DNA from 3 places in the Streptomyces kanamyceticus genome. Region 2 is predicted to be linked to each of the others. Evidence: riboswitches for the same ligand, from Rfam matches in the RefSeq annotation. Region 2 holds a riboswitch; each other region holds the start of a gene.
What was found. A riboswitch is a leader RNA that binds a small molecule or an ion and turns the genes downstream of it on or off. The one in region 2 is predicted to bind cobalamin.
Positions count from the first base shown of each region.

Region 1 (10,212 bases), 500 kb from region 2:
CGGATCCAGGAGAAGTTCCAGGGCCGCGTCACCCCCGAGTCCTGGACGCACGGCTCGGCCGAGCAGCGTCAGCAGTGGTTCTACCAGGGCTATCGCACCGGCGACATGGGGCAGTGCAACACGTTCCGCTGAACCTTGCGCGGGGCGGGCCGGGGCCGCGGGCGGCTCCGGCGGGCGTTGTCAGTGCCGGGTGCCAGACTGTGAAGAGATGTGAAGCAGATCACTTTTCACGATCACTTTTCGCGATCACTTTTCACGGATTGGAGCGATCGGCATGGCAGGCGACGACAGCGGGCGGCCGACCATCTTCCCCACCCTGCTGTACGCGGACGCGAAGGCCGCGATCCAGCAGCTGACGGAGGCGTTCGGCTTCACCGAGGCGACGGTGTACGAGGGCGAGGGCGGCACCGTCATGCACGCCGAGCTGACGTACGGGAACGGCGCGGTGATGCTCGGCTCCAAGGGCCGGGGCGGCCTCTTCGACCAGGTGATGAAGGACGCCGGGCCGTGCGGCGTGTATCTGGTGGTGGACGACGTCGACGCCCACCACCAGCGGGCCAAGGAGCACGGCGTGGAGATCCTGATGCCCCCGACCGACCAGGACTACGGCTCCCGGGACTACATGGCGCGGGACGCCGAGGGCAACGTATGGAGCTTCGGCACCTACGCCCCCGAGACACGGGCCTGAGCCGAGGGCCCTCCCACCGATCACTCCCCGCCGGTGTGCACCTGGAAGGCCGCGCGGCGCACGGCCTTGGCGAGCGCCGGATCGGGGTGGGCCGCGGCGAGGGCGACCAGGACCTGGACGGTGCGGGGATGACCGGCCTTGCGCACCTCTTCGAGGAGCGCGGGCACGGTGGGCTGGACCGCCGACTCCAGATGGCGGACGAGGACCTGGGCCTCGCCGTGGTCCGCGACGGCCGCCGCGGTGTCGATCCACAGCCAGGTCGTCTCCTCGCGGCTCAGCACGAGGTGCACGTCCTCGGGGTCGGCGCCCTCCTGCTCGGCCAGCCAGAGCAGGGCGTACGGACGCAGCGACGTCTCTTCGAGGACGGTCCTGACCTCCGCCTCGGCCGGGGCGCCGACCACCCGCAGCGCCTCGAAGGCCAGACCGCGCAGCAGGGCGTCCTCGCCGCGGGCCGCGGTGAGCAGGTCGGTGACGGCGCTGCCGACGGGGCGGGCCGCGAGCCAGGCGCGGTACTCGACGCGCGCCGCGTTGGGCCGCAGTCGTACGCAGCCGCGCAGCATGTCCTCGGCGGACTGCTCGATGTGCCCGGCGGGGCTCTGCGCGGCGACGCAGATCTGCTCCAGCTTGACCCAGACCGCCCAGCTGCCGAGCGGGGTGAGCGTGGCCTGCCCCTCGGCGTAGGTCAGCGCGCCCACGACGGCGAGGCCGCGCAGGGCCCAGTCGAGCAGGGCGGGGAGCGGTGCCTCTTCGGCGGGGTCGTGCGGGGAGAGGGGCGGCCCGTAGGGGATCTCGCAGCGCTCGGTGCGCAGTTCCGTGACGCGCTGGTCCAGGAGGTCGAGGAGCTGCGGCACGGGGACGGGGCCCGCCGAGAGCTGCAGGAAGGAGAGCACCTGCGGCATCGCCTCGACGGCCTCGGCGACCGCCGCGGGGGCGAGGTCGAGGGGCGCGGGGTGGGCGAGCGACCAGGCGTCGAAGAGCGCGACCCAGCCGCGCAGCACCGCGGCGTCGTCGCGGTTCCAGACGCGCAGCCGCCAGCCGGGGCGTGCGCTGTCGCCGTGCACCTCGATGAGGCCCGCGAGCCGCGCGGTGTCCCAGTCGGCGCGGACCTGATCGGTGGTCAGTCCCAGTTCGGCGGCGGCCCGTTCGGCGGTGGCGTCGGAGAGGGTGCCGTTGCCGTCGGGGGTGGCTCCGGAGCGGCGGGGGCCGGGGCGCAGGGCCGCGTCGGCCCAGCGCGCGACCCGTGCGGCGTCGGCGAGCCCGGCGCGGGCCGCCCTCGCCAGCTCCGCGGGGGCGGGCGTGCCCTCGGGGGGCCGGGGCGCGGGACGGCGCGCACGGCGGTCGCTCACCGCGCCCGGGGCGGCGGAAAGGGGGCGCGCTGAGTCGCGCTGGGCCTCTCCTCGCGTCTCGGCCCTCGGGTGGGGAGCGCGGACGAGTCGGAGCCTGGAGTCGCGCGGGGTACGGGACGTCACGGGAGCAGTCTTCCTGTTGACGGTCCGAAAACCCAAACGGAATGGCGAAGGAGGCGTTCTGGAGACGGTCTCGAACGGTCGGTTCAGGAGGGTCGAACGGTCAGTTCCGCGGTCACATCAGGTCACATCAGAGGGGTGAGGAAGCGGCGCAGGGCCTCTTCGTACCCCGCCGGGTCGGCGTTCCACATGGCGCCGTGCGGCGCGTCGTGGACGGTGTGCAACGTGACCAGCTCGGGGCGCTGTTGGGCGAGGCGACGGGAGGGTCCCCAGGGCGCGACGACGTCGTCGGGGCCGTGCACGAGGAGGGTGGGGACCTTGAGCACCTCGGGGTCGGCCGCCTCCAGGATGCGGTCGCCGCGCAGACCGGTGCGGCCCTGGGCCGCACGGACCGCAAGCGGAAGGAGCGGTCCCGGGGTGCGGCGGGCGGCGGCGAGGGCGCGCAGCGTGGTCTCCCAGTTGAGGACGGGGGAATCGAGGACGAGGCCGCTGATGCGATCGCGCAGCGCCGAGTGGGCGGCGGCGTGCAGGGCCATGGCGGCGCCGGTGGACCAGCCGTGCAGCACGACGCGCTCGGCTCCGTAACGCACGGCGTAGCGGATGGCGGCGTCCAGGTCGCGCCATTCCGTCTCGCCGAGGTGGCCGAGGCCGTCCGGCGAGCGGGGCGCGCCGCGGTCGCCGCGGTAGGCGAGGGCGAGCACGGGGAACCTCTGGCGGTGCAGGAAGTCCATGACGACCATGGCGTGCTCGCGGGTCGTGCCGAGGCCGTGCACGGCGATGACCCAGGTGTCGCGGGCCCCCGGCACGAACCAGGCGGGCAGGCCGCCGAGTTCGCCGGGGATGTCGACGTCCGCGTGGTCGATGCCGAGCGCGGCGTGCGGGTCGCCGATGTGGACCTGCGGGGTGAGCCAGACCTTCGCGCCGGGTTCCAGGGTGCCGTGGGTGACGGCTTCGAGGCGGCGTACGACGGTGTCCGCCGCGTGCGGGGCCGATTCCAGGACGGGCCCGACGATCGCGTGCGTGCCGTCGCCGCCGAGTCCGTAGGTGCCGGGGCGCAGGCTCGCCAGGGCGCGGGTCAGGGTGATCTGGCCCGCGGCCGTGGCGTGCACGGTGAGACGGGGCTCCGTCGGCAGGGGGCGGCCCGCCGGGGCCTTGAGGGCGGCGTCGCTGGCGTACCGGCCCGCCGCGACTGCGGCCGCGCCGAGAGCGGCGGTGACTCCGGTGGCTACGGTGACGGCTGCTGCCGTCGCTTTGGCTGGGCGCACGGCTCCAGTGTCCGGGGAGGGAGCGCACGGGGCCAGTGGGCGGTGCCCGGCGGGTGATGCCGCCGCGCCGGGGCGCGGGTCAGGAGCGCCGCTGTCCGTACCCCCGTAGCCGCTCCTCCGCTTCACGCAGCTGGGCCGGGGAAAGGAGCGTGGGGGTGTGGCCGGGCAGCGAGCTCGCCGTGAGCCAGAGGCGGGACATCCATTCCAGCTGGGCCGTGCGGTCGTACGCCTGGGACAGGGAGTCTCCGTAGGTGACCGTTCCGTGGTTCTGGAGGAGGCATCCCGTGCGGTCGCGCAGGGCGTGCAGCATGTTCGCGGCCAGCTCCTCCGTTCCGTACAGGGCGTACGGAGCGACCCGGACGGGGCCGCCGAGGATGCCCGTCATGTAGTGGACGGCGGGGAGTTCGGGCACGAGCATCGAGACGGCCGTGGCGTGCACGGCGTGGGTGTGGACGACGGCGCTCGCGTCGGTCTCGCGGTAGATCGCGAGGTGCATGGGCAGCTCGCTGGTGGGCGAGAGGTCGCCGAACAGCCGTCGTCCTTCGATGTCGACGCCGAGCGCGTCCCCCGGGGCAAGCCGGTCGTAGGGCACACCGCTCGGGGTGACCAGGATCGTGCCGCCGACGCGTACGGAGACGTTGCCCGACGTGCCGACGACCAGGCCGTCCCGCACCGTTCTGCGGGCGGTCTCCACCAGCTCGGCCCACGCCTGTTCGACGGCGCCCGGGACCGTGCCCCCCGCATCGCCCGCCGTGTCCCGCGCCGCGTCCTGTCGTTGCTCAGTCATGCGGTGATCCTGCCAGCGGGGCGGCGCTCACCATAGGGCGGAACCCGGGAGAAACATGGCTCGTGATCACATGCCGTCCCGTCGTCGCGCCCGTCGTCACGCCCGGTTCGTCGCGGCCGCCGTGGCGGCCCTCGCCGTCGCGGGTACCGCCCTCGCCGAGATTCCGGTTTCGGCGGCGGGCGGGCCTCGGGGGCACGACGTGTCCTCGCACCAGAAGAACGTGGACTGGCAGCGGGCGAAGGACAAGGGCGCGCGGTTCGTCTACGTGAAGGCGACCGAGTCCGACTCCTACCTCAACCCCTACTTCGCCCAGCAGTACGACGGCTCGCGCGCCGCGGGACTGCTCCGCGGGGCGTACCACTTCGCGGTGCCCAGCAAGTCCTCAGGCACGGCCCAGGCCCGCTACTTCATGGACCACGGCGGGCGCTGGCGCGCGGACGGCCGGACGCTGCCGCCCGCGCTCGACATCGAGGACAACCCGTACGACAAGCGGAAGTGCTACGGCCTGAGCAAGGCCAGGACGGTGAACTGGATCCAGGCCTTCAGCGACGCGGTGAAGCGGGGTACCGGACGTCGTCCGGTGATCTACACGACCGCCAAGTGGTGGAACGACTGCACGGGCGGCAGCGGGGCCTTCGCCGCGCACCACGCCCTGTGGCTCGCGCGCTGGGGGTCCTCGGCGGGGGCGCTGCCCAGGGGCTGGGCGTTCTGGACGTTCTGGCAGTACGACAACCACGGCGGACTGCCGGGTGATCAGAATCTCTTCAACGGCTCGGCGGCGCAGCTGAAGCGGTTCGCCCGGGGGTAGCCGAGGGGTCCCGGAAGCCGACACTCCGCCCAGATTCCGGGCCTCGCGCCATCGCTCCGTACGATCTTCGTCAGACACCTGGCGGAGACGGGGTGGCGGCGCTCCGCTTCGAGTCACCGCACCGCCCGTCCCAGTTCACTTTCCGTTCACCCAGGTTGCCTACGTTCCACATGCCACTGACGTCCAACAGAAGCCTGGGTAAATGGAACACATCACGCTTCTCCTCGGGATCGTGATCGTCACCGCTCTCGTGTTCGATTTCACGAACGGTTTCCACGACACTGCCAACGCGATGGCGACGACCATCTCGACCGGCGCTCTCAAGCCCAAGACGGCGGTGGCCATGTCCGCCGTGCTCAACCTCGTCGGCGCCTTCCTCTCCGTCGAAGTCGCCAAGACGATCTCCGGCGGCATCGTCAACGAGGACGGCCTCAAGACAGAGGTCATCTTCGCCGCGCTCGTCGGCGCGATCCTCTGGAACCTGCTGACCTGGCTGGTCGGCCTGCCCTCCAGTTCCTCCCACGCCCTCTTCGGCGGCCTCATCGGCGCCGCGGTCATGTCGATGGGCTGGTCGTCGATCAACGGCGGCACCGTCGTCACCAAGATCCTGATCCCGGCCCTCGCCGCGCCCCTCGTGGCGGGCATCGCCGCGATGCTGGCCACGCGCCTGACGTACCGGATCGGCCGCAACACCGACACCAAGGCCACCGCCAAGGGCTACCGCGTGGGCCAGATCGCCTCCGCGGGCCTCGTCTCACTGGCGCACGGCACCAACGACGCGCAGAAGACCATGGGCATCATCACGCTCGCCCTGGTCACCGGCGGTGTCCTCAACCCCGGTGCGAACCCCCCGATGTGGGTCATCGTCTCGGCCGGTGTGGCCATCGCCCTCGGCACCTACCTGGGCGGCTGGCGCATCATCCGCACCATGGGCAAGGGCCTCACCGACCTCCAGCCGCAGCAGGGCTTCGCCGCCCAGACCAGCGCCGCGACGGTCATCCTCGCCTCCTCGCACCTGGGCTTCTCGCTCTCCACCACCCAGTCCTGCTCCGGCGCCGTGATGGGCGCGGGCCTCGGCCGCAAGGGCGGCGTGGTCCGCTGGTCGACCGCGACCCGGATGTTCGTCGCGTGGGGCCTGACCCTGCCGGCCGCCGGTCTGGTCGGCGCGGGCGCCGAGTTCCTCACCAAGCAGGGCCCCTGGGGCATCGCGGCCACCGCCGCGATCCTGATCGGCGGCTCGGCCGTGATCTGGGTCCTCTCGCGACGCGACGCCGTCGACCACACCAACGTCACCGACGACGAGATCGGCGCCGCCAAGGACGCCGAGCCCGCGGGCGTCGTGACCACCGCGATCGCCGCCGTCTCACCGCCCCCGGTGGGCACGACGGCCACCACGGACTCCTCTTCCGAAGACCCGGTCAAGGCCACCATCTCGGCCCCGACCACGACCACGACCGGCGCCATGGCGGACCCCGCCAGGCCCGCGACGGTGTAAGGACGGATCAGCATGAGCATCGACTGGGCAGCTCTCGGCTCCGTCTTCGGAGTCAGCCTCGCGGTGACGGTGGCCCTGGTGGGCCTGTTCACGCTCGGCATCGTCGGCCTCTCCAAGCAGGAGGCGGCGGCCGCGTCCGGCGGCGGCTCCGCGGCGGTGGCCCGCACCGGCGCGTACGCCTGCTTCGCGCTGTGCGCGGCGGCGGTGGCGTACGGGATCTATCTGATCGTCGCCTGAGCCTCGTCCGAGCCTGACGACAGCTTCACCGGTGGGGTGCGGGACGTGCGTATGCGTCCCGCACCCCACCGTCGTGTGTGGGGCTCCGCACAGTCTCCCGCCGCAGGTCAACGGCGAGTTGACGGGCGTTCGCGGGGCGTGGTGGACTGCCGGGGCCAACTACGGCGGCAGGTGAGGAAGCCGGTGCGAATCCGGCGCGGTCCCGCCACTGTCATCGGGGAGCGACCTCCCCGGAAGCCAGGAACTCGCGCCGCCGCATCACGTCGAACCAGGGCGCGGACACCCTGAGTGAGGACATATCGCCATGCGCGGCCGCCCCTTGCCGGTTCCCCTTCCGAGTACGAGTCAGCTCCTCGGCACGGCGACCGGCTGACCCCCGTGAGTGCCGATCGCGACTTCGCGTACGGCGCCGCCGCCGGTCTCATCGGCGACCTGCTGCTCGGCGATCCGCGCCGGGGCCATCCGGTCGCCGCGTTCGGGCGTGCGGCGGGTGCCGTCGAGCGGGTGCTGTGGCGCGACCACCGCGGGTGGGGCGCGTTGCACGCCATGGTGTGCGCCGGTGGCGCCGCGGGTGCCGCCGCGCTCGCCTCTTCCCTCGTACGCCGTTCACCTGCCGGATCCGTCGCGCTGACGGCCGCCGCGACCTGGGCCGTGGTCGGCGGGACCTCGCTCGGGCGTGAGGCGCGGGCCGTCGGCGGGGCTCTGGAGGCCGGGGACATCGAGGTCGCGCGGGAGCGGCTGCCGCACCTGTGCGGGCGGGATCCGCAGGCGCTCGACGCCGACGGGATCGCGCGGGCCGTGGTGGAGTCCGTCGCGGAGAACACCTCGGACGCCGTGGTGGGGGCCCTGGTGTGGGGGGCGCTCGGCGGGGTGCCGGGGCTCGTCGCCTTCCGCGCCGTGAACACGCTCGACGCGATGGTCGGGCACAAGTCGCCCAAGTACCGGCGGTACGGGTGGGCTTCCGCCCGGGCCGACGACGTCATGGGATGGCCCGGGGCCCGGCTGACCGCCGTCCTCGCGACGCTCGCGGGCGACTCGCCGCGCGGCGCGCTGCGGGCCTGGCGCGCGGACGCCGCGAAGCATCCCAGTCCCAACGCGGGGCCCGTCGAGGCGTCCTTCGCCGGGGCCCTCGGCGTACGGCTCGGTGGGACGCTCTCGTACGCGGGGCGGGTCGAGCACCGTCCTGTTCTGAACGCGACCGGGCGTGCCGTACGGGTCCCGGACATCGAGCGGGCCGTGCGGCTCTCTCGACGGGTGAGCTGGCTGGCGCTGGGGGTCGCGGTGGCGGCCGCCCGGCGGAAACGGAGAGACGCATGAGCGGCGGGCTGCTGGTCGCGGGGACCACGTCGGACGCGGGCAAGAGCGTCGTCACCGCCGGGATCTGCCGGTGGCTGACGCGCAAGGGCGTGTCCGTCGCGCCCTTCAAGGCGCAGAACATGTCCCTCAACTCCTTCGTCACGCACGAAGGCGCCGAGATCGGGCGTGCGCAGGCCATGCAGGCGCAGGCCGCGCGGGTGGAGCCGAGCGCGCTGATGAACCCGGTGCTGCTCAAGCCGGGCAGCGACCGCTCCAGCCAGGTCGTCCTCATGGGCAAGCCGGTGGGCGAGATGAGCGCGCGCGGCTACCACGGGGGGCGCCAGGCGGCGCTCTTGGAGACCGTCGTGGGATGCCTCGATGAGCTCCGGAGCACGTACGACGCCGTGATCTGTGAGGGCGCGGGCAGCCCCGCCGAGATCAACCTGCGGCGCACGGACATCGTGAACATGGGGATCGCGCGGGCCGCCCGCTTCCCCGTCCTGGTGGTCGGCGACATCGACAGGGGCGGGGTCTTCGCGTCCTTCTTCGGGACCACGGCGCTGCTGAGCGCCGAGGACCAGGAGCTGGTCGCGGGGTACCTGGTGAACAAGTTCCGCGGGGACGTCTCGCTGCTCGAACCCGGGCTCGACATGCTGCGCGGCCTGACCGGGCGGCGTACGTACGGCGTGCTGCCGTTCCAGCACGGGCTCGGCATCGACGAGGAGGACGGCCTGCGGGTGTCCCTGCGCGGCGCCGTCCGGGAGTCCGTGGTCGCGCCGCCGGTCGGCGACGACGTGCTGCGGGTCGCTGTCTGCGCCGTGCCACTGATGTCCAACTTCACGGACGTGGACGCGCTCGCCGCCGAACCGGGTGTCGTGGTGCGGTTCGTGGACCGGGCCGAGGAACTCGTCGACGCCGACCTCGTGGTCGTGCCCGGCACGCGCGGCACCGTGCGCGCCCTGGAGTGGCTGCGCGAGCGGGGGCTCGCCGCGGCCCTGGCGCGCCGGGCCGCCGAGGGGCGCCCCGTGCTCGGGATCTGCGGTGGCTTCCAGGTGCTCGGCGAGTACATCGAGGACGAGGTCGAGTCGCGGGCGGGATCCGTGGACGGGCTCGGGCTGCTGCCCGTACGCGTGCGGTTCGCCCGGGAGAAGACCCTCGCTCGGCCGGTGGGTGAAGCACTCGGGGAGCGCGTCGAGGGATACGAGATCCACCATGGCGTGGCCCAAGTCCTCGGCGGGGAAGCCTTCTTGGACGGCTGCCGGGTCGGCGAGGTGTGGGGCACGCACTGGCACGGGTCGCTGGAGAGCGACGCGTTCCGGCGCCGGTTCCTGACCGAGGTGGCGCGCGCGGCCGGACGGCGCTTCGTGCCCGCGCCCGACACGAGCTTCGGCGTACTGCGCGAGGAACAGCTCGACCTGCTCGGCGATCTGATCGAAGAACACGCGGACACGGACGCGCTGTTGGGCCTGATCGAGAAGGGGGTGCCGACGGGTCTGCCGTTCATTCCACCGGGGGCGCCCGCGGCACCCGCACCAACACCAGCGCCGTCAGCAACACCAGAACGTACCAAGGAGGCTCTGTGAGTACCCCGTATCCGTTCACCGCCCTCGTCGGGCAGGACGACCTGCGGCTCGCGCTCTTGCTGAACGCCGTATCGCCCGCCGTCGGCGGCGTGCTCGTACGGGGTGAGAAGGGCACCGCCAAGTCCACCGCCGTGCGCGCGCTCTCGGCGCTCCTTCCCGAGGTGCCGGTCGTCGCCGGGTGCCGCTTCTCGTGCGATCCCGCGGCCGCCGACCCGAACTGCCCCGACGGACCGCACGACGCGGGCGGCGCCACCGCGCGGCCCGCGCGGATGGTCGAACTGCCCGTCGGCGCCTCCGAGGACCGGCTCGTCGGCGCCCTCGACATCGAGCGGGCGCTCGCCGAGGGCGTCAAGGCGTTCGAACCCGGACTGCTCGCCGACGCGCACCGCGGCATCCTCTACGTCGACGAGGTCAATCTCCTCCACGACCACCTGGTCGACCTGCTCCTGGACGCCGCCGCGATGGGCGCCTCGTACGTGGAGCGCGAAGGCGTGTCAGTCCGGCACGCCGCCCGCTTCCTGCTCGTCGGCACCATGAACCCCGAAGAGGGCGAGCTGCGGCCGCAGTTGCTCGACCGGTTCGGCCTC
Region 1 is NZ_CP023699.1:7,763,668-7,773,879, reverse strand. It holds gene ypfJ (KPN_02809 family neutral zinc metallopeptidase) at 1-132, shown strand, start outside; gene CP970_RS33750 (VOC family protein) at 275-688, shown strand; gene CP970_RS33745 (hypothetical protein) at 709-2,157, opposite strand; gene CP970_RS33740 (alpha/beta hydrolase) at 2,280-3,419, opposite strand; gene CP970_RS33735 (class II aldolase/adducin family protein) at 3,499-4,206, opposite strand; gene CP970_RS33730 (lysozyme) at 4,262-5,014, shown strand; gene CP970_RS33725 (inorganic phosphate transporter) at 5,217-6,509, shown strand; gene CP970_RS33720 (hypothetical protein) at 6,522-6,746, shown strand; cobalamin riboswitch at 6,872-7,015, shown strand; gene CP970_RS33715 (cobalamin biosynthesis protein) at 7,125-8,063, shown strand; gene CP970_RS33710 (cobyric acid synthase) at 8,060-9,625, shown strand; gene CP970_RS33705 (putative cobaltochelatase) at 9,622-10,212, shown strand, end outside.
Region 1: linked by a shared signal. The riboswitch ahead of CP970_RS33715 (cobalamin biosynthesis protein) and the one ahead of CP970_RS31400 (ABC transporter substrate-binding protein) in region 2 are both predicted to bind cobalamin.

Region 2 (10,212 bases):
CTGGAGCGGGATTGGGCGGCGGCGGGGCAGCTTCGGGAGATCGTGCAGGTCGGGGCCCTGCGGTTGGACGAGGGCTTCGGTGTCGTCGAGGAGTACGAGGCGTTGATTCGCCCCGTCGTCAATCCGGAGTTGTCCGCCTACTTCACCGGGCTCACCGGTATCGGGCAGGAGGAAGTGGATCGTGAAGGGCGTTCTCCCGCAGAGGTGTTGGGGGATTTCTTGGGGTTCTGCAAGGGGCAGACCGTGCTGTCGTACGGCAACGACATGGTCGTGCTCGGGGAGAACGTGGGGTGGGTGCGCGGGCGCGGGGAGGGGATCGAGAACAGTTATCTCGATGCCGCCTTCGTGAACATCAGGCCCTGGGTGAATTCCCTGGCACCGGCCACGGCGTCGACCAACGTGGGGCGCCTGTGGGAGGTGCTCGGGCTGGCCGAGCCCGTCGTCTCCGGGCACGGTCAGGAGCACTCCGCCCTCTTCGACTGTTACTCCTTCGCCGCTGCCCTCAAGCATCTGTGCGACGACGGGGCCACTCTGCCTGCTGGCTGCCTGTAGTTCCGGGTACCGGAGCGATGGAGCGGGACCCCGCACGCGGCAGCCAGCGCGGTACCAGCACCGCAAGCAGCAGCGGCACCGCGGCGAAAGTCGCGATCACCGTGGAGACCCCGGCCCACAGCGAACCCACGCCGTAGGCGACGTAGAAGAGGATCGCCACCGCGTCGGTGCCGAGGCTCGCGACCGAGGTCACCGTGGCACGGGCGGCGCACTCGATGGTGTCCTGGAGGCGGGCCTGCGACAGCACGATGCCGAACTGGACGATGCCCAGGCACAGGGCGACGGAGCCGATGCCCCAGGGGGTGCCGCTGAGCGCGCCCGCCGCCAGCAGGGCCGTGGCCGCGCCGAGAGCGAGGGCGAGGGTGGCCGGGCGCGTGCCCGCCAGCGGTCCTGCGAGCCAGCTGCCGCACGCCTTGCCCGCCACCGCGAGCACCACGAGGAGTGGCACCGTGGCGGTCGCGACGCCGGTCGACCGCACGAGGAGCGGAAGGTACTCGTCGATCACGAGGACCGCGGGGAGGACCGCTGCCACCACGGCCGCGCGCCGGACCGCGCGGCTGGTCCGCAGCTCGGCAAGGCCGGTGCGCAGCATCGCGACGTAGCCCGTGCCGACATGGCCGGTCCCGGCATGACCCGTGCCGGTATGGCCCGTGCCGACATGACCCCCGCCGCCCCGTTCGGCGCGAGCCCGAGAAGGTCCCGGCAGGCACAGCGCGGCCCCGGCCGCCGCCAGGCAGACCAGCGCGCTCGCCCCCTCCACCAGCGCGTAGTGCCCTAGGGCCAGCAGCGGAGTCGCCGAGAGCGTGGCCAGTACGTTCGCGGCCAGCGCGCCGATCCTGGCCCTGCCGAGCAGTGCGGGGAAGGTCGCGGTGGCGTCCTTGTCCGCCAACTCGTCGTAGACCAGGGCCTCCAGGGTTCCCGAGGTCAGGGCGTGACAGGCACCCCAGAGCAGGACGCCGACGACGAAGGCGGGGTAGGACGGCAGGAACATCCAGAGGGTGAAGCACGCGGCGCGCAGCAGGGCGCCGAGCGCGAGCAGCAGTCGGCGCGGGGCGACGTCCGCCCAGGCGCCCGAGGGCACCTCGAGGAGCAGCGCGGATATCGCGAGCAGGCCGAAGAGGGAGGAGACTTCCAGGGCGTCGAGCCCGGCGTCCGTGAAGCGCAGTGCGGCGACGGGGACGAACGGAATCAGGTCGTTCAGGGCGGAAAAGGCGAAGAGCGCTCTGCGTAACCTGAGTAACTCACGTGAGCAGTAAGGGGATTGCGCAAATTCCGCACCGGGAAGCCGATCGCTGCTCCCCATTTACCTGCCCCCTCTGCAAGCACTTTTCCACGGCTGGTACGCGGCGGGAAACCACCTGTCACGTACAGGCACCGTGACACAGACTGAGACAGGAGAACAGGAAGAACAAGGGGTTACGGGGGGACTTCCGCCATGCGCATTCTGCTTGTCAAACCGCCCATTCGTGCCTGCATGGTCGAAGTCGGCCGACACGTACCCATCGGATTGGCCTATCTCTCGGCCGTACTCCGCGAACAGGGGCACCACACCACGGTCTTCGACTCTCTCGCCTTCGTGGAGGACAACCACATCGTGGGCGAGGCGGATCTGACCGAAACCGAGCGGGCGAAGATCCGTCACCATCCGCGCTGGCGGCACGTGATGCACTGGGGCGCGCGGTGGGAGCGCATCGAAGAGGCCCTGCGCGAGGCCCGTCCCGACGTCATCGGCATCTCCTGCATGTTCACACCGTTCTACGAGGCCGCCTACGACGTGGCCCGCCTGGCCAAGCGGATCCATCCCGAGGCCACCGTCCTCCTCGGCGGCCAGCACGGCACGGTCTGCTACCCCCACGTCCTGCAACTGCCGGAGATCGACGTCGTGGTCCTCGGCGAGGCCGAGAGCACGATCGGACCGCTCATCACCGCGCTCGGGGAGGGACGGCGCCTGGACGAGCTGCCCGGGATCGCCTTCCGCTGCGGTGCGGGGCACTGCGCGTGCCCGGATCCCGGCGCGCCGCACATCCGGCCCCGGGCGCCGTTCGTCGCCGACCTCGACGCGCTTCCGCTGCCCGCCGCGGACCAGCTGGACTTCTCCCGGTACGACGACGCGACCACGCTCATCACCAGCCGTGGCTGCCCCTTCTCCTGCACGTTCTGCACGGTGCACGCCACGGTGGGCAAGGAGTTCCGGGCGCGGTCCGCGCAGAGCGTCGTCGAGGAGATCCAGCGCTACGTCGAGGGATTCGGCGTACGTCAATTCCTCATCGAGGACGACAATTTCACCTTCGATGTCGAGCGCGTCCATGAGATATGCCGCGCGATCATGGAACAGGGTCTGCGGGTGCGGCTGAGGCTGCCCAACGGGATCACCGTGGTGAAACTCTCCGAAGAACTGGTCGAGGCGATGGTGGGCGCCGGTTTCGAAAGCCTCTTCTTCGGGCTTGAAACCACCGATGTGAAGCGTCTGCGAAAGTTGCGCAAAGGGTTTACTTCCCTGGCGAAGGTGGCCGCCGGTGCGGAGATCTTCCGGCGGCACGGCCTCGATGTGAACGGCTCACTGATCGTCGGACTGCCAGGACAGAATCTTGCCGAGATAGCGCAGGACTCCGTGAATTGCGCCCTGGCCGGTGTGCGTTTCTACACGAACCCCTTCTATCCGATCCCGGGTTCGCCGGATTACCGGACGTGCCTGTCGGCGGGCCTGATCGACCCCCTCACCGAGCCCGCGCTGTTCGACCAGTACAACTTCGCCTTCGGCAACGGTGAGTTGTCGGCCCAGGAGATGTACTGGGCGTGGATCGTCACGCAGGCCGTGGCGCTGTGGCCCCGGTACGTCGTGGAAGGCGGTGCCCGACGGGAGCAGGGCCTTGTCACGCTGCCCGAGGCGGCTCGGCGCCTGGTGGACCACAGCGAGCTGCTGCGGGCCACCGGGCGCAGGCCCGATGTGCCCGCCCTGGTCAAGGACTTCACCGTGCGCGGGGACGAGCTGCGGATCCGCACGCATCCCCAGGGCTGCTTCTGCGCGACGCAGCGGGTGATCGGGGAAGACCAGGAAGACCACGACGGCGTCCGGGTCATTCGGGCGACCGACACCTGCCTGTACTCCGGCGATGTGATCGCCGCCGCCCTGTCCGCCTACACCGGCTCGCCGTACCGGGCCGAGCAGGTGGCCGCGGTCACCGCGGGCGATGCGGAGGCGTGCGTCTTCACCCTGCACCCGACCGATGCCGAACCGGTCGTGCCCATCCTGCGCACCTTCCTCGACCGCCTGGACGCGACGCGGCACGAGCCGGATCACCTGCTCGTACCGAGTAACGCCTGACGGGCCAACGATGCCCTAAGGGAGCGGCACCGGCCGGAAGTGCGTTGTCAGGCGCGCCTCCTCGTCCAGGACGTGGAAGGCGAGGGACGGCGGCAGGTCCCGGTGGACGTGGTGGGCCGCGTCGTCCTGGCGTTCCCAGGGGAGGCGGAGCGTGGAGACCACTCCCGGGGCCACCAGGAGGGGGCGGTTCGCGAAGGTCGTCGCGGCGGGGGTGTGGGCGTGGCCCGCGAGGAACGCCGTCACGTTGGGGTGGCGGGCGGTCAGTTCGGCGAGGCGGTGCTCGTCGCGCTGGCGGATGACGTCCACGTACGGCGTGTGCAGCGGGACCGGCGGGTGGTGGAAGGCGATCAGGACGGGGCGCGTGGGCGGGGTGTCGGCGAGGAGTGCGGACAGCCAGGTCAGGGTCTCGTCGTCGAGGCGGCCGTGGGGCTCGCCGGGGACCGACGTGTCGCACAGGGCCAGGGTGAAGGCGTCCGTGACGCACGACTGGTTGACCGGTCCTGTCCCGGGAGCTTCGCCGAGCAGGTGCTCACGGAACGCGGTGCGCTCGTCGTGGTTGCCGGGGCAGGTCAGCAACGGGTGCCGGGAGGCGAGCAGTTCGCGGGCCGCCGCGTATTCGGCGGGGGCGCCGTGGTCGGCGACGTCACCGGTGACGATGACCGCGTCCAGGTCGTACGGCAGGTCGTTCAGGTAGGTCATGACGACTCGGGTGCGGTCCACGCTGTGGCCGCCGTCGTCGGTGTCGATGTGGATGTCGCTCACATGGGCAATCACAGGCATACCCCGAACCTAGGCGGGCGCTGCGGGGCGGGTGAAGGGCCAACCGCCGGCGGTTGGCCTGGATCACTTGCGCAGGAAACGCACCGACAGGGCCTCCGCGTCCTGCGTCACCACCGCCCGTACCCCGTACACCTCCGCGATCAGCTGCTCCGTGATCACCTCTGCGGGAGTGCCCGCCGCGTACGCCCTGCCCTCCTTCAGGACGAGCAGCCGGTCGCAGAACATCGCCGCCAGGTTGAGGTCGTGCAGCGCGACGACGCTGGTGACGGGGAGGTCGGCGACCAGCGAGAGCAGGTCGAGCTGGTGCTGGATGTCGAGGTGGTTGGTGGGCTCGTCCAGGAGGAGTTCACGGGGGTTCTGGGCGAGCGCGCGGGCTATCTGGACGCGCTGGCGTTCGCCGCCGGACAGGGTGTGCCAGGACTGGGCGGCGCGGGCGGTCAGGCCGGTGCGGTCCAGGGCGTCCCGGACGGCGCGCTCGTCCTCGGGCGAGGGCGCCGACCAGGCGCGGCGGTGCGGGATGCGTCCCAGGCGTACGACGTCTCCCACCGTCAACTCGACCTGGGTGTCTGAGTGTTGCTCGACGACGGCGATCCTGCGCGCCACGGCCCGGCGGCCCGTGTCGGCCAGCGTGCGGCCGTCCAAGGTGACCACTCCTGACGCCGGGGCGAGGACGCCCGCGAGGATGCGCAGGAGCGTGGACTTGCCGGAGCCGTTCGGGCCGAGGAGGCCGACGGTGGCGCCCGCGGGCGGGGCGAGGCTGACGCCGTCGACGACCAGGCGGCCGCCCGCCTCCCGGGAGACGCGTTCGGCGCGCAGACCCGCGTCGCCGGAGACACCTTCGGCGCGCACACCCGCATCGCCCTCGTACGCGTACGCCGTCACGTCGCCCTCCTCGTCCGGTACAGCACGACCACGAACGCCGGTACGCCGATCAGCGACGTCACCACGCCCACCGGGACCTCCTGCGGGTCGAGCACCGTGCGGGCCAGGGTGTCCACCCAGACGAGGAAGACGGCGCCGGCGAGCGCCGTGACCGGCAGGAGGCGAGCGTGGCTGGAGCCCACGAGAGCGCGGGCCGCGTGCGGCAGGACGAGGCCGACGAAGCCGATGGCACCCGCGGAGCTCACCAGCGCCGCGGTCAGCAGCGCGGTCGTGCAGAGCAGGACCAGGCGGGTGCGGGCCACACGGACGCCGAGCGCGGCCGCCGCCTCCTGGCCGAAGGCGAAGGCGTCCAGGGTGCGGGCGTGCGAGAGGCAGATCAGCAGCGCGGCCGCGAGCACCGCCGCGCACAGCCATACGTCCGTCCAGCCGACCCCGCTGAGCGAGCCGAGCAGCCAGAACAGCACGCCGCGCGTCGTCTCCGCGTCCGCGGCGGTGAGCACGAAGAAGGAGGTCAGCGCGGAGAAGAGTTGCATCGCCGCGACGCCGGACAGGACCACGCGGTCCGTCGAGCCGCCCAGCGTATGGCTCAGGAGGAGCACCAGGGCGAACGAGCAGAGCGCCCCCACGAAGGCGCCCGCCGAGACCGACACCACTCCCCCGCCGACGCCGAGCACGACGACCGCGACCGCTCCGGTGGACGCGCCGGACGACACCCCGAGCACGAAGGGGTCGGCGAGCGGGTTGCGGAGCAGGGACTGCATGACCGCGCCGCAGACCGCGAGGCCCGCGCCGCAGACCGCGGCGAGCAGGGTGCGCGGCATCCGCAGGTTCCAGACGATGCCGTCCCTGATCGGGGTGAGCCGTGCCTCGCCCCAGCCCAGGTGCGCGGCGAGCGCCGACCACACGTCGGGCACGGAGATGTCCGCGGGCCCGATGGTGACGGCCACCGCCACGGAGAGGACCAGCGCGGCGAGCCCCACGGGCCACAGCAGCCACTGTCGCGCCAGGGCGGCCGAGATCACTTGGCGAGCCCGAACTTCCGCAGCCCCGCCGCCACTTGCTCGATGCCGTCGACCGTACGGATCGTGGGGTTCATGGCCTGGCCGCTGAGGAGTACGTAGCGCTTCTTCTTCACGGCGGTCAGGTTCTTGGTCGCCGGGTTGGTCTCCAGGAACTTGATCTTCGCCGCGGCGCTCTCCGCGGACTGCGACTTGCGGGTGAGGTCGCCGATGACGAGGACGTCGGGGTCGCGGTCGGCGACGGTCTCCCAGTTGATCTGGGGCCATTCCTCGCGGGTGTCGTCGAAGACGTTCTTCGCGCCGAGCTCGCGCGTGATGATGCCGGGGGCGCCGCAGCAGCCCGCCATGTAGGGGGCGTCGGAGTTGGCGAACCAGTAGAGGAGCGTCGCGTCGGAGGCGTCGATGTCCCCGGTGGCCTTGGCGACGCGGCCCTTGAGGTCGGTGACCAGCTTCTCGCCGCGCTTCTCGACGTCGAACACCTTCGCGAGGTCGCGGACCTCGCCGTAGACCGTGTCCATGGTGAGCGTCTTGACGCGCTTGCCGTCGCCGCCGCCGTCGTTGTCCTTGCCCGCGCAGTCGGTGGGCGAGACGTAGACGGGGACGCCGAGCTCGGTGAACTTGGCGCGGTCGGCGACACCGCCCTTGCCGACCGTGTACAGGAAGGAGGCGCTGACGAAGTCCGGCTCCTTGGCGAGGACCCGCTCCAGGGACGGATAGCGGTCGGCGAGCCGCTCCACCTTGGCGTTGTCCTTCGCCAGGTTCTTCAGGACCGGGTCGGTCCAGGTGCCGGTGCCCACCATGCGGTCGGCGAGGCCGAGGGAGAGCAGGATCTCCGAGGAGCCCTGGTCGAGGGAGACCGCACGCCGTGGCGGCGCCTTGACCTCGGTCTTCTCGCCGCAGGACGCGACCGTCACGGGGAAGCCCCGCGCCTTCTCCTCCGCCCCCGCCGACTTCTCCGTGGCGCCGCCGCCGCATGCCGTGAGGGCGAGCGCTCCGGCGCAGAGCAGGGCGAACTGACGTATACGGGCTTTGGAGGACACACGATCCCTTGAGTCTCACGGCTCATACGCGGAGCCTGGCCTGCGTCACGCCCTCCGCCGCCCGGTGTGCGAGCGGAGGCGCCAGCAGGTCTTCGGACTCGGGGATCGACCGGGTGGGGCGCCTTCCCGGGCGTCCGTGGACGCCCAGTGGCCGTGGCCCCGCCCGTTCTCCCTCACCGCTGCGCGTCAGTTCCGGATTCGCACCGGATTCCCTGGCCCACGTGTGGGTTTGACTGGCTTGCGCAAGTTATCACGCCTGCTCAAGGGGTCGTCATGCCCGCTCAGGAGGCCGGTCCCGGCCTCGGCTCGCCCCGGTAGGTGCCGAACGACCAGCGGTTTCCCTCCGGGTCCAGGATGCCGAACTCCCGGCTTCCGTACGGCTTGTCCTCGATCTCCACGGTGACGCGCACGCCCGCCGCGACGAGGCGGTCGTACAGCTCGTCGACCCGGTCGGTGACGACATAGGCACCGGCGGTGCCGGGCGTTCCGCAGGTGCCCTCGGGCGCCGAAGGGTCGTAAGAACCGAGCATGACGCCGCCGCCCTCGGGCCAGTCGAGCTGGGCGTGGGCGACGCGGTCGCCGTCCTCGTAGACGGCGGTGCGCAGGAAGCCGACGGTGCCGACGAGGAAGTCGATCAGAGCGGGGGCGTCGTTCGCCTGGAGGCCCGGCCAGATCGCCGGGGCGGGGGTGCTGAGCTGCTGATTCGCTGTGGTGTCAGGTGTGGTGTTCATGGCTCTCAGTCTTCGCCCGTGCCGTGCGCCCCGGCTTGGATATTCCGGCACTCTTCGGCCAGCCAGCGGGTCGGACTCGCCCCCGTGTACTGCTGGAAGTCGCGGACCAGGTGCGAATGGTCGTAGTACCCGGTGTCGGCCGCGACCCGGGCGAGGTCGGGGCCCGCGCCCGCCGCGACGGAGCGGACCACCGCGGTCCTCGCGTGCTGGAAGCGCATCAGGCGCGCGGCCTGCTTGGGGCTCAGTCCGGTCTCGGCGCGGAACACCGCGGTCAGCCTGCGCTCGCTGAGCGCGACGTGCCGGGACAGGCCGCCGACCGTGCCCGTGCCCCGGTGTCTGGCGAGCCAGGCCCAGGCCTCCGCGACCTCGGGACGCACCGGACCCGCCTCGTCGGCGGCCGCCGCGCGCCGCCGCAGGTAGTCGGCGAGGAGGGCGAAGCGGTCCTCCCAGCGCGCCAGGCCGCACAGCCGCTCGCGGATCTCGTCGGCACGGCCGCCGAACACGTCGGCGCCCCTGGTCACGAGCTCTCCGGCCAGGGCGCCTGCGGGCAGACCGAGGAGCGCGCGGGCCGCCATGGGGTGCACGGCGAGCTGGATGCCCGCCTCGTGCTCGGGCGAGACGAGGTAGGCGGGGCTCTGGTGCAGGCCGCCGACCATGATCTCGGTGCGCACCGCGTCCGCGCCGGTCGCCTGGTCCGGGGTGGCGCCGCCCGCGATGGGCCCGTCCAGGGAGAAGACCACCGTCAGATACGGCGAGGGCAGGCCCCGGTGCAGGGCGGGACGCTGCCCGGCGGTGCGGTAGCCGACCGCCGAGACGACCATGCCGTCGAGCCGGGGGACGGCCCTGACGAACTCTTGGGAGCCCATGCGTCCCAGTATGCGCGGGACCACTGACACGGACCCCGCGACGACCCCCGCGGCGCTCTCGGCGTCCGGTTCGACTACCCGTGTTCCCCCTCTCCATGCCCGGCGTTCACGGTGACTTCGATCATGGGAAATGAGCGCGGCGCCCCATAGCATTGCGCGCCGCTCCGGACGGGGCCGCACACCGCTCTCAGGAACGGCAGGACACCGCAGACATGGCAGTACGAGCAAAGAACAAGCCCGCCCTCATCGGCGCTCTGGGGGCGCTCGCCGCCGCCGTCCTCGCGGGCAGCGCGCTCTGGCCGACCTCCGAGGCGAACGCCGCGGGCTCCGAGGCGAAGACCGCGCGGGCGGCGAACAGCGCGGCCGGTGAGCTCTCGCACTGGCCGAAGCCCGTCGCCAAGAAGCTCGGCAAGGTCATCGCGAAGAACGACCACCAGGGCGCGTACGCCGTCTTCGACGCGGACAACACGACGTACCGCAACGACCTGGAGGAGTCGCTGCTCCCCTTCCTGGAGATGAAGGGCGTCCTGACCCGCGAGACGATGGACCCGTCCCTGAAGACCATCCCCTTCAAGGACACGGCCACGCACAAGGAGAGCCTCTACAGCTACTACAACCGGCTGTGCGAGGTCGACGACCAGGTCTGCTACCCCTGGGCCGCGCAGATCTTCTCCGGCTTCACGCTGAAGGAGCTCAAGGGGTACGTCGACGAGCTCCTGGCGTACGAGAAGCCGATCCCCGCCGAGTACTACGAGGCCGGCAAGCTGACGAAGACCGAGGTGAAGCCGCCGGAGTTCTCGCGGGGCATGCAACAGCTCTACAAGACGCTGCAGGCGCACGGCATCGAGGTGTACGTGGTCAGCGCGGCCAGCGAGGACCTGGTGCGGATGGTGCTCGCCGACCCGAAGTACGGCTACGGCGTGAAGCCGCAGAACGTCATCGGCGTCGCCCTGCAGCTCAAGGACCGCGAGACCGGTGAAGTGACCAGCTCCCGCAAGGAGATCGCCGAGGGCCGCT
Region 2 is NZ_CP023699.1:7,262,995-7,273,206, reverse strand. It holds gene CP970_RS31430 (exonuclease domain-containing protein) at 1-552, shown strand, start outside; gene CP970_RS31425 (MFS transporter) at 503-1,855, opposite strand; gene CP970_RS31420 (B12-binding domain-containing radical SAM protein) at 1,988-3,877, shown strand; gene CP970_RS31415 (metallophosphoesterase) at 3,893-4,657, opposite strand; gene CP970_RS31410 (ABC transporter ATP-binding protein) at 4,721-5,506, opposite strand; gene CP970_RS31405 (FecCD family ABC transporter permease) at 5,536-6,558, opposite strand; gene CP970_RS31400 (ABC transporter substrate-binding protein) at 6,558-7,598, opposite strand; cobalamin riboswitch at 7,665-7,851, opposite strand; gene CP970_RS31395 (VOC family protein) at 7,880-8,329, opposite strand; gene CP970_RS31390 (AraC family transcriptional regulator) at 8,335-9,195, opposite strand; gene CP970_RS31385 (HAD family hydrolase) at 9,408-10,212, shown strand, end outside.

Region 3 (10,212 bases), 6.9 Mb from region 2:
GAGGTTGGCGGCCATCGGTCCTCCCATGTGACCGAGGCCGATGAAGCCGATCGTGCGCGTGCCGTTCACCACGCCACCTCCTGTGGGGTCGTCGCCAGGTGAAGCTCGCCACCGGCGGGCGGCGTGCCGAAGTGGCGCGCCACGTCCGCGCCGGTGACCTCGGCCAGGGTGGCCGGTTTCCAGCGGGGGCTGCGGTCCTTGTCGATCACCTGCGCCCGGATCCCCTCGACCAGGTCGTACGAGGAGAGCGCGGCGCAGGAGACCCGGTACTCCTGTTCGAGGACGCGCTCCAGCGGGCCGAGCCCCGGTGCCCCGCGCAGCGCGGTGAGCGTGACCTTCAGGGCGGTGGGCGACTTGGTGGCGAGCGTTTCGGCCGCCGCTTCGGCGGCGCGCGCGCCGTGGCCGCGGAGCCGGGCGACGATCTCCTCCACCGTGTCGGCGGCGTAGCAGGCGTCGATCCAGCGGCGCTGGCCCGCGAGTTCGCCGGGCGGCGGCTGCCGCACGTATTCCTTGAGCGCGTCCCAGACCGGTCGCGCGGCGAGTTCGCCGAGGAACCGGGGCAGGTCGTCGTGCGGTACGAAATGGTCGGCGAGCCCGCACAACAGGGCGTCGGCGGAGCCGACTTGGGCGCCGGTCAACGCCAGATGGGTGCCCAGCTCACCGGGGGCGAGCGCGAGCAGGTAGGTGCCGCCCACGTCGGGTACGAAGCCGATGCCGGTCTCGGGCATGGCGATCCTGGAGCGTTCGGTGACGACGCGTACGTCGCCGTGCGCGGAGACGCCGACGCCGCCGCCCATCACGATGCCGTCCATCACCGCGACGTACGGCTTGGGATAGCGGGCGATCCGGGCGTTGAGCCGGTACTCGTCCCGCCAGAAGTCGGCGGAGGCCGAAGCGCTGGCGGCCGTGGGCTCCTCGCTCCCGGCCCGCGCGTCCTCGTAGATGGCACGGATGTCACCGCCCGCGCACAGCCCCCGCTCCCCCGCGCCCGTGATGACCACGGTCCGCACCGCCGGATCGTGTTCCCAGGCGGTCAGCGCCTCGTCGATGCGCCGCACCATGGCGTGGGTGAGGGCGTTGAGCGCCCGCGGCCGGTTGAGGGTGAGGAACGCGGCGTGGCCCTCGGTCCTGAGCAGCACCTGCTCTGCGGAGTCGGCCGTCTTCTCGGATTCGGTCAGCTCTTCAGAGCCGGTCATCGGAGCGCCTCCGTCAGTCCGCGGGCCACGATGACGCGCATGATCTCGTTGGTTCCTTCCAGGATCTGGTGGACGCGGAGGTCGCGGACGATCTTCTCGATGCCGTACTCGTTCAAGTAGCCGTACCCTCCGTGGAGTTGAAGCGCCCGGTCGGCGACGGCGTAGCCGGTGTCGGTGGCGAACCGCTTGGCCATCGCGCACAGCTGCGGCGCGCCGGGGTCGGCCCGGTCCAGGGCCTGGGCGGCCTGGTGGACCAGGGCGCGGGCGGCGGCGAGTTCGGTCGCCATGTCGGCGAGGCGGAACTGCAGGGCCTGCGCGTCGAGCAGCCGCGCGCCGAACGCCTCCCGGTCGGCGAGGTGGGCCAGGCTGCGGTCCAGGGCGCTGCGGGCGCCGCCGAGGGAGCAGGCGGCGATGCCGAGTCGGCCGCCGTTCAGGCCGTTCATGGCGATCCGGAAGCCGTCGCCCGGGCGGCCGAGCAGCCGGTCGGCGGGGATCCGGACGGCGTCGAGGATCACCTGGCGGGTGGGCTGGGCGTTCCAGCCCATCTTCTTCTCGTTCGGCCCGAACGACAGGCCGGGGTCGTCCCGATCGACGAGGAACGCGGAGATCCCCTGGGCGCCCGCCCCGTCGGTGCGCGCCATGACGACGTACACCTGCGCGGCGCCCGCACCGGAGATGAACTGCTTGACGCCGGTGAGGACGTAGTGGTCGCCGTCGCGGACCGCGCCGGTGCGCAGCGCCCCGGCGTCCGATCCGGCCCCGGGTTCGGTCAGGCAGTAGCTGCCGAGGTCCTCCATGGCGCAGAGCCGGGGCAGCCAGCGGGCCCGCTGGTCCTGGTCGCCGTAGGTGTCGATCATCCAGGCGACCATGTTGTGGATGGAGAGGTAGCCCGCGATGGAGGGGCAGCCGGAGGCGAGGGCCTCGAAGACGAGGACCCCGTCGGCACGGCTGAGACCGCTGCCGCCCGCGTCCTCGCGTACGTAGACCCCGCCGAGTCCGAGCCCCGCGGCCTTGCGCAGCACGTCGAGCGGGAAGTGTTTGTCCTGGTCCCACCGCACGGCGTGCGGGGCCAGGTGGTCCTCGGCGAAGTCGAGGGTGGTCTCGACGAGCGCCTGCTGGTCCTCGGTGAGCGAGGTGGTGGTGGTCATGGCGCTCATCCCATGGTGGGGATGGAGAAGTTCGCGCCTTCCCTGGCTCCGGAGGGCCAGCGCGAGGTGACGGTCTTCGTACGGGTGTAGAAGCGGATCGCGTCCGGGCCGTGCTGGTTGAGGTCGCCGAATCCCGATCGCTTCCAGCCGCCGAAGGTGTGGTACGCCACGGGGACCGGGATGGGGACGTTCACGCCGACCATGCCGGTGTTGACGCGGCGGGTGAAGTCGCGTGCGGTGTCGCCGTCCCTGGTGAAGATCGCGACGCCGTTGCCGTAGGGGTGCTCGCTGGGCAGGCGCAGGGCCTGCTCGTAGTCGGCGGCCCGGACGACGCACAGGACGGGGCCGAAGATCTCCTCGCGGTAGATCCGCATCCGGGGGCTGACCCGGTCGAAGAGGGTGGCTCCCGCGAAGAAGCCGTTCTCGTGTCCCGGCAGGGTGAAGTTCCGCCCGTCGACGACGAGTTCGGCGCCCTCGTTGACGCCGATGTCGACGTACCTGCGGACCCGGTCGAGGGCGTCCTGACTGACCAGCGGGCCGAAGTCGGCCTCCGCGTCGTCGGAGCGGCCGATCCGCAGCGCGCCGATGCGCTCCTTGAGCGCGGCGACGAGCCGGTCGGCCGTCTCCTCGCCGACGGGTACGGCCACCGAGATGGCCATGCAGCGCTCGCCCGCCGAGCCGTATCCGGCGCCGATGAGGGCGTCGACGACCTGGTCGAGGTCGGCGTCCGGCATCACGATCAGGTGGTTCTTGGCGCCGCCGAAGCACTGGGCGCGCTTGCCGTGGGCGGCGGCGGTGGCGTAGATGTGCGCGGCGATCGGCGTGGAGCCGACGAAGCCGAGCGCGCCGACGCGCGAGTCCGCCAGAAGGGTGTCGACCGCTTCCTTGCCGCCGTTGACGACGTTCAGGACGCCGGGCGGCAGCCCCGCCTCCAGGAAGAGTTCGGCCAGGCGCAGGGGTACGGAGGGGTCGCGCTCCGAGGGCTTCAGGATGAACGCGTTGCCGCAGGCGAGGGCAGGCGCGGCCTTCCACAGCGGGATCATGGCGGGGAAGTTGAACGGGGTGATCCCGGCGACCACGCCGATCGGGGAGCGCAGCGAGTGCACGTCGATGCCGGTGCCCGCGTTGTCGGTGAACTCGCCCTTGAGCAGGTGCGGGATCCCGGCGGCGAACTCGACGACCTCCAGGCCGCGTTGGATGTCGCCGTGCGCGTCGGCGACGGTCTTGCCGTGCTCGGCCGAGAGCAGCTGCGCCAGGGATTCGCGTTCCTGGTCGACGAGTTGGAGGAAGCGCAGCAGGACGCGGGCCCTGCGCTGCGGGTTCCACTCGCCCCACGCCCGCTGGGCGGCGGTGGCGTCGGCGATCGCCGCTTCGGTGTCGGCCCGCCCCGCGAGCGGCACGCGGGCCTGCACGGAGCCGGTGTTGGGGTCGTACACGTCGCCGAAGAGGCCGGACGTGCCGACGGTGTGCTTGCCGCCGATGAAATGGGTGAGTTCACGGACCACGATGAGCCTGCTCTCGTCAGGTGGGGATCCGGGGATGGCGCGGCACACCGACGGGCGGCGCCCGGTGGGGCGCGCTCGGATCGGGGCCGCGGGACGCGAGGGCCGAAGAGCCGTCGGTGAGCCGCGAGTTGACGTACGCCGCCGGGGAGCCGGGAGTCGGGCCCACCTCGTGGGCCTACCTCGTGGGCCTACGTCGCCGGTGCGCTAGAAGTCGGCGCATACCGTCGGTCGCTCCGCCGGATCACCTGGGTCGTGGGTACGGACCGGTGCCATGCGTGTCTGCTCCATCCTCGTGGACAACACGGAACACCCCGCGGCCGGTATCCTGACTCCCGGATCAGCGCGCGCTCCCCCGCCTTCCCGACGGACACGACGTCCCTCGGTGGCGCGTTGTGTTGCGAGAACGCACTCCCCGGTCACAGTGGCGGGACCGCGCCGGATTCACACCGGCTTCCCTGACACCGCGGGCCTTGCCGAGGACCATATAGTTGGACGTCCTAGTAAGTCCACCCCGACAGGCTCGCGCAGCCGGGGGACGGGCGATCTCTTTCCGGCCGACGGGCAGCCGTTTCCGGCCGAACACGTCGGCGAGGCGGTCGACACCCGGCCGGGCCCCGACACCGTCCGGATCGGTGTCGGGGCCCGGCCGGGTTGCCGCCTTGGGCCCGAAACGATCGTCCCGCTTCCCCAACAGCCAAGTCAATCCTCGGGTTTCCTCACCAAGACCCAAGCTGCAGCTTGGGGCGATCCGACATGTGATCAGTGCTGCCCAAGACGGCCCGCACCCTCTAAGGTGGCCCGTGCAGCTGGTTCGCCCTGTCCGCCAGGCAGGCGCGTCGCAAGAGGGAACCCGGTGGGAATCCGGGACTGCCCCGCAGCGGTGAGTGGGAACGACCGCCGTCATACGCACTGGATCCGGCGGATCCGGGAAGCGACGGCCAGTAGGAATCCGCCTCGGCGGATGTGCCCACGAGTCCGAAGACCTGCCCGTTGCCCGCACGTGACCGATCACGTGCGGAATCCCGGTGACCTCGTGGGCGGGTCGGCGCGCATACCGTTCGGAGAACCGTGTCATCGACGCGTGTGAGGCCGGACGGTCCGTCATCCCTTCGCGTCCGCGTCCCGTCCCCGGGATGTTCAGGAGTCATCTCGCGAAGGAGATTTCCGTGACAACGAAGTCCGCAGCCGCGGCAGCACGGGCCACCGTGTACGGCTACCCCCGTCAGGGCGCGAACCGTGAACTGAAGAAGGCCGTCGAGGGCTACTGGAAGGGCCGCGTCACCGCGGACGCCCTCCGGGAGACCGCGGCGGAGCTGCGTCGCACCACCTGGCGGCAGTTGGCGGAGGCCGGTGTCCACGAGGTGCCGACCGGCGACTTCTCGTACTACGACCACGTGCTGGACACCAGCGTCATGGTCGGCGCCGTCCCCGCCAGGCACCGCGCGTCCTTCGAATCCGACGCCCTGGACGGGTACTTCGCGATGGCTCGCGGCACCCAGGACGTGGCGCCGCTGGAGATGACCAAGTGGTTCGACACCAACTACCACTACTTGGTGCCGGAGTTGGGCCCGGACACCGTCTTCGCCACCGACTCCGCCAAGCAGGTCGCCGAGCTCAAGGAGGCCCTCGCGCTCGACCTCTCGGCCCGCCCGGTCCTCGTCGGCCCCGTCACCTACCTGCTGCTCGCCAAGCCCGCACCGGGAGTCCCCGCCGACTTCGAGCCACTCACCCTCCTCGACCGGCTGCTTCCGGTGTACGCGGAGGTGCTCGCCGATCTGCGCGCGGCCGGCGCCCAGTGGGTGCAGCTCGACGAGCCCGCCCTGGTGCAGGACCGCACCCCGGCCGAGCTCAACGCCGCCACCCGCGCCTACCGCGAACTCGGCGCCCTCACCGACCGGCCCAAGCTCCTGGTCGCCTCCTACTTCGACCGGCTCGGCGACGCCCTGCCCGTCCTGGCGAAGGCCCCGATCGACGGCCTGGCCCTCGACTTCACCGACGCCGCGGCCGCCAACCTCGACGACCTCGCCGCCGCGGGTGGCCTCCCCGGCAAGCGGCTCGTCGCCGGTGTGGTCAACGGCCGCAACATCTGGATCAACGACCTGGAGAAGTCCCTGTCCACCCTGGGCACCCTCCTCGGGCTCGCCGACCGGGTCGACGTGGCCGCCTCCTGCTCGCTCCTGCACGTCCCGATCGACGCCGCGGCCGAGCGGGACATCGACCCGCAGATCCTGCGGTGGCTCGCCTTCGCCCGGCAGAAGACCACCGAGATCGTCGCCCTGGCCAAGGGCCTGTCCCAGGGCACCGACACCATCGCCGCGGAACTCGCCGCCAACCGCGCCGACTTGGCGTCGCGCGCCGGATCGGCGATCACCCACGACCCGGCCGTACGGGCCCGGGCCGCCGCCGTCACCGACGCCGAAGGACGCCGCTCCCAGCCGTACGCCGAGCGGTCCGCGGCCCAGCGTTCGCACCTCAAGCTGCCGCTGCTTCCCACTACCACGATCGGCTCGTTCCCGCAGACCACCGAATTGCGCACGGCCCGCGCCGACCTGCGCGCGGGACGCCTCGACACGGCGGGCTACGAGGAGCGCATCAGGAACGAGATCCGTGAGGTCGTCTCCTTCCAGGAGAAGACCGGGCTCGACGTCCTGGTGCACGGCGAGCCCGAACGCAACGACATGGTGCAGTACTTCGCCGAACAGCTCACCGGCTACCTCGCCACGCAGCACGGCTGGGTCCAGTCGTACGGCACCCGTTATGTGCGCCCGCCGGTCCTCGCGGGCGACATCTCCCGACCTGAACCGATGACGGTGCGCTGGACGTCCTTCGCCAACTCCCTCACCGACCGCCCCGTCAAGGGCATGCTCACCGGGCCCGTCACCATGCTCGCCTGGTCCTTCGTCCGCGACGACCAGCCGCTCGGCGACACCGCGCGCCAGGTCGCCCTCGCCCTGCGCGACGAGGTCAACGACCTGGAGGCCGCGGGCACTTCGGTCATCCAGGTCGACGAGCCCGCGCTGCGCGAGACCCTGCCGCTGCGCGCCGCCGACCGCCCCGCCTACCTGGACTGGGCCACGGAGTCGTTCCGCCTCACCACCAGCGGCGTCCGCCCCGACACCCAGATCCACACACACATGTGCTACGCCGAGTTCGGTGACATCGTGCGGGCCATCGACGACCTCGACGCGGACGTCATCAGCCTGGAGGCCGCCCGCTCCCACATGCAGGTCGCCCGCGAACTCGCCGAACACGGCTACCCGCGCGAGGCCGGTCCCGGCGTCTACGACATCCACTCGCCCCGTGTCCCCGACGCCGCGGAGGCCGCCGCCCTGCTCCGCAAGGGCCTTGAGGCCATCCCGCCCCAGCGCCTGTGGGTCAACCCCGACTGCGGCCTGAAGACCCGCGGCTGGCCCGAGACCCGCGCCTCCCTGGAGAACCTGGTCACCGCGGCCCGCACGGTGCGCGGGGAACTGCCCGCTTCCTGACCGGATCCCCACAAGCGGGGGCCGGGGCAGCTGCGGGCGCCCCGGCCCCCTCCACCGGTCAGTACCGGGGACGGGGCGCGACGCTCAGTTCCTGATGCCGTCCACTGTTATGTGTCGGGATCCCTTCTTCACCAATGCCATCATCGCGCCCTTTCCCGGTGAAGAGTAACGAGGTCTCGGTACCAAGCCCCGCCGAACGCAATAGCCGAACGCAATAGGTGAGCAGCCCAACGCACCGTGCTGCCAGGATGCACCCCATGGACCTTGAGAACCCCGACGACCTCGCGATCCGCCATGCGGATGCCTCTGACTGGCACGTACTGGTCGGCGCCGACTCCATCGCGGCATCGGGCGACGACGCACGGCGCGCGAGCATCCGACGCTGGTGCGAACAAGGCTCGGTCCTCCTGGCCGAGGACGCATCCGGCCCCTTGGGCTACATCGTGCTGGAGTACACCTTCTTCGAGCAGGGCTTCATCACCATGATGATGGTCGCGCCCAGCGCCCGCCGACGGGGCGTGGGCGCACGTCTCCTCAAGGCCACCGAGGCCGCCTGCACCAGCACGAAGCTCTTCACCTCGACCAACGTCTCCAACCACCCCATGCAACTGCTACTGCGGCGCGTCGGCTGGAGCCCGGTCGGCCTGCTCCACGGCCTGGACGAGGGCGACCCCGAACTCTTCTACCTCTGTCCAGGCGCCCAACCGGCGTAGAAAAGCACGAGTGAGAGCGCGGCATCCGCATCGCGGACCGGTGGAGGACGGCTCGGACCTGATCAGTTAAAAAGGTGGAGGTGGAGGCCCGGCGCCACCCACCGACCGCACACGGCCGCACAACCGTCACACCCCGCCGCACACCCGCCACCGACACGCACAGAGGTCCTCCGCACATGCCTGCCGCCGCAGCCCCCTGGCTGCTCCTCGCCGTCTTCTCCGGCACCTTGATATCCCTCCAGGCCCGTATCACCGGCGAGCTGGCCGCGGGACTCGGCGGGGACGGGTTCGCGGCCGCCGTGATCTCGTTCGGCTCGGGGTTCGTGCTGCTCGCCCTCGGGCTCCTCGTGCTGCGCGGGCCGCGCCGCGGCGTGGGTCTGGTGCTCGCTGACGTACGCGGCGGACGGCTCAAGTGGTGGCAGGTGCTCGGCGGCTTCGGGGGCGCGGCCTTCCTGCTCGCGCAGGGGCTGACCGTCGGGGCGCTCGGCGTCGCGCTGTTCACCGTCGCGATCGTCGCGGGCCAGGTCAGCGGCGGGCTGCTCTTCGACCGGATGGGGCTCGGGCCCGCGGGACCGCAGCGGCCTTCGCGGCGCCGGGTCGTCGGCGCGATGCTCGTACTCGTCGCCGTCGGCCTGTCGATGGCGGACAAGCTGGGCGGCGGATTCCCGTACGCGATGCTGCTGCTCCCGCTGGTGGCGGGCGTCTGCGTGAGCTGGCAGCAGGCGGTCAACGGACATGTGAAGAACGCCGCGGGATCCGCGTACGCGGGCACGTTCTTCAACTTCGTCGCCGGTACCGGCGCGCTGAGCGTGATCTTCCTGGTGCACGCGGCGGCGCAGGGTCTGCCCGACCGCCTGCCGACCGAGCCGTACGTCTATCTCGGCGGTCTGGTCGGCATCTCCTTCATCACCATCGCGGTCGCCGCGGTTCAGAAGCTCGGCGTCCTGCTGCTCGGACTGTGCACGATCACCGGCCAGCTGGTGGGTTCGCTCGCCCTGGATCTGCTGCTGCCGCACGGCGACACCCGAGTCACGGCGGCCACGGTCGCGGGCGTGGCGCTCGCGCTCGCCGCGGTCGCCGTCGCGGCGCTGGCGGGTCCGCGCGCGGGCCGGGTCGTGGCGTCGAGCGACACGGCCCGGTCTGCGGACGCGGACGCGGACGCGGGCCGTGTGAGGCGCTAGGGCCCCGACCTGGCCGGGGACTTGCCAGTCGGGGGCTTGCCTGCCGAGGGCTTGAAGGCCCACTCCATCTTCGGCTCCATCGCGAAGCGGAACACCCGCTGTACCGGTGGGGTGCACAAGGCCGTGACCACCGCTCCGGCAATCAGGGTCACCGTGATCTGCCCGAACGGCGTGTGCGGCCAGTCCGCCTCGTACCAGTCCCCGAAGCGCGAGCCCTTGGCGAGGAAACCGTGCAGCAGGTAGCCGTAGAGCGTGCCCGCGCCGAGCGCGGTGAACCACAGCCTCCGGCCCGGCACCCAGGCGAAGAAGCAGGCCACGAGGACGACGGAGCAGCCGAACATCGCGAGCGTCATGACCGCGCCGCTCCACCCCGGAGCACCCAGTTCCTGGGCGCTGTCCCTGCGGTAGAACCAGGCGGCGCTCATGTGCGGAGCGGCCACGTACGCGAAGGCGAGCGCGGCGGCGAAGACCGGCAGGGCCAGGATCCTGGCCTCCTTGCGGCGCACCATCCGGAAGTGCTCCGGCTTCAGGACCAGGCCGAGCACGAAGAACGGCAGGAACTGCAGCACGCGTTGCAGATCGAGGTCGTCGCCGATGTCCGGGGACGCCGAGGCGAGTGCGGCGATGGCGAGGGCGAGCGGCAGGGGCCAGCGGACGATCTTCCACAGGGGCGTCGTCAGGCGCCAGACGAACAGCGCGATCAGGAACCAGGTCAGGTACCAGGGATCGAGGAGGCTGATCGGATAGGTGGGGTCGTCGCCCGCGGTCCGCTTGAAGAGGGTGTACGCGACTTCGAAGAGGACGTACGGGACGGCGATGCCCGTCACCAGGCGCCTCAGGCGCCCGGGGCTCGCGTCGAAGCTCCGGGAGAAGTAGCCGGAGATGACGATGAACGCGGGCATGTGGAACGCGTACACGGTCATGTAGAGCGCGGCCGCCGTGCGGCTGTCCCCGCGCAACGGCTCCCATGCGTGGCCCATCGCC
Region 3 is NZ_CP023699.1:379,719-389,930, forward strand. It holds gene mmsB (3-hydroxyisobutyrate dehydrogenase) at 1-27, opposite strand, end outside; gene CP970_RS01520 (enoyl-CoA hydratase/isomerase family protein) at 66-1,196, opposite strand; gene CP970_RS01525 (acyl-CoA dehydrogenase family protein) at 1,193-2,353, opposite strand; gene CP970_RS01530 (CoA-acylating methylmalonate-semialdehyde dehydrogenase) at 2,350-3,849, opposite strand; cobalamin riboswitch at 4,148-4,342, opposite strand; cobalamin riboswitch at 4,640-4,854, shown strand; gene metE (5-methyltetrahydropteroyltriglutamate--homocysteine S-methyltransferase) at 5,016-7,334, shown strand; gene CP970_RS01540 (GNAT family N-acetyltransferase) at 7,592-8,047, shown strand; gene CP970_RS01545 (DMT family transporter) at 8,224-9,228, shown strand; gene CP970_RS01550 (acyltransferase family protein) at 9,225-10,212, opposite strand, start outside.
Region 3: linked by a shared signal. The riboswitch ahead of CP970_RS01530 (CoA-acylating methylmalonate-semialdehyde dehydrogenase) and the one ahead of CP970_RS31400 (ABC transporter substrate-binding protein) in region 2 are both predicted to bind cobalamin.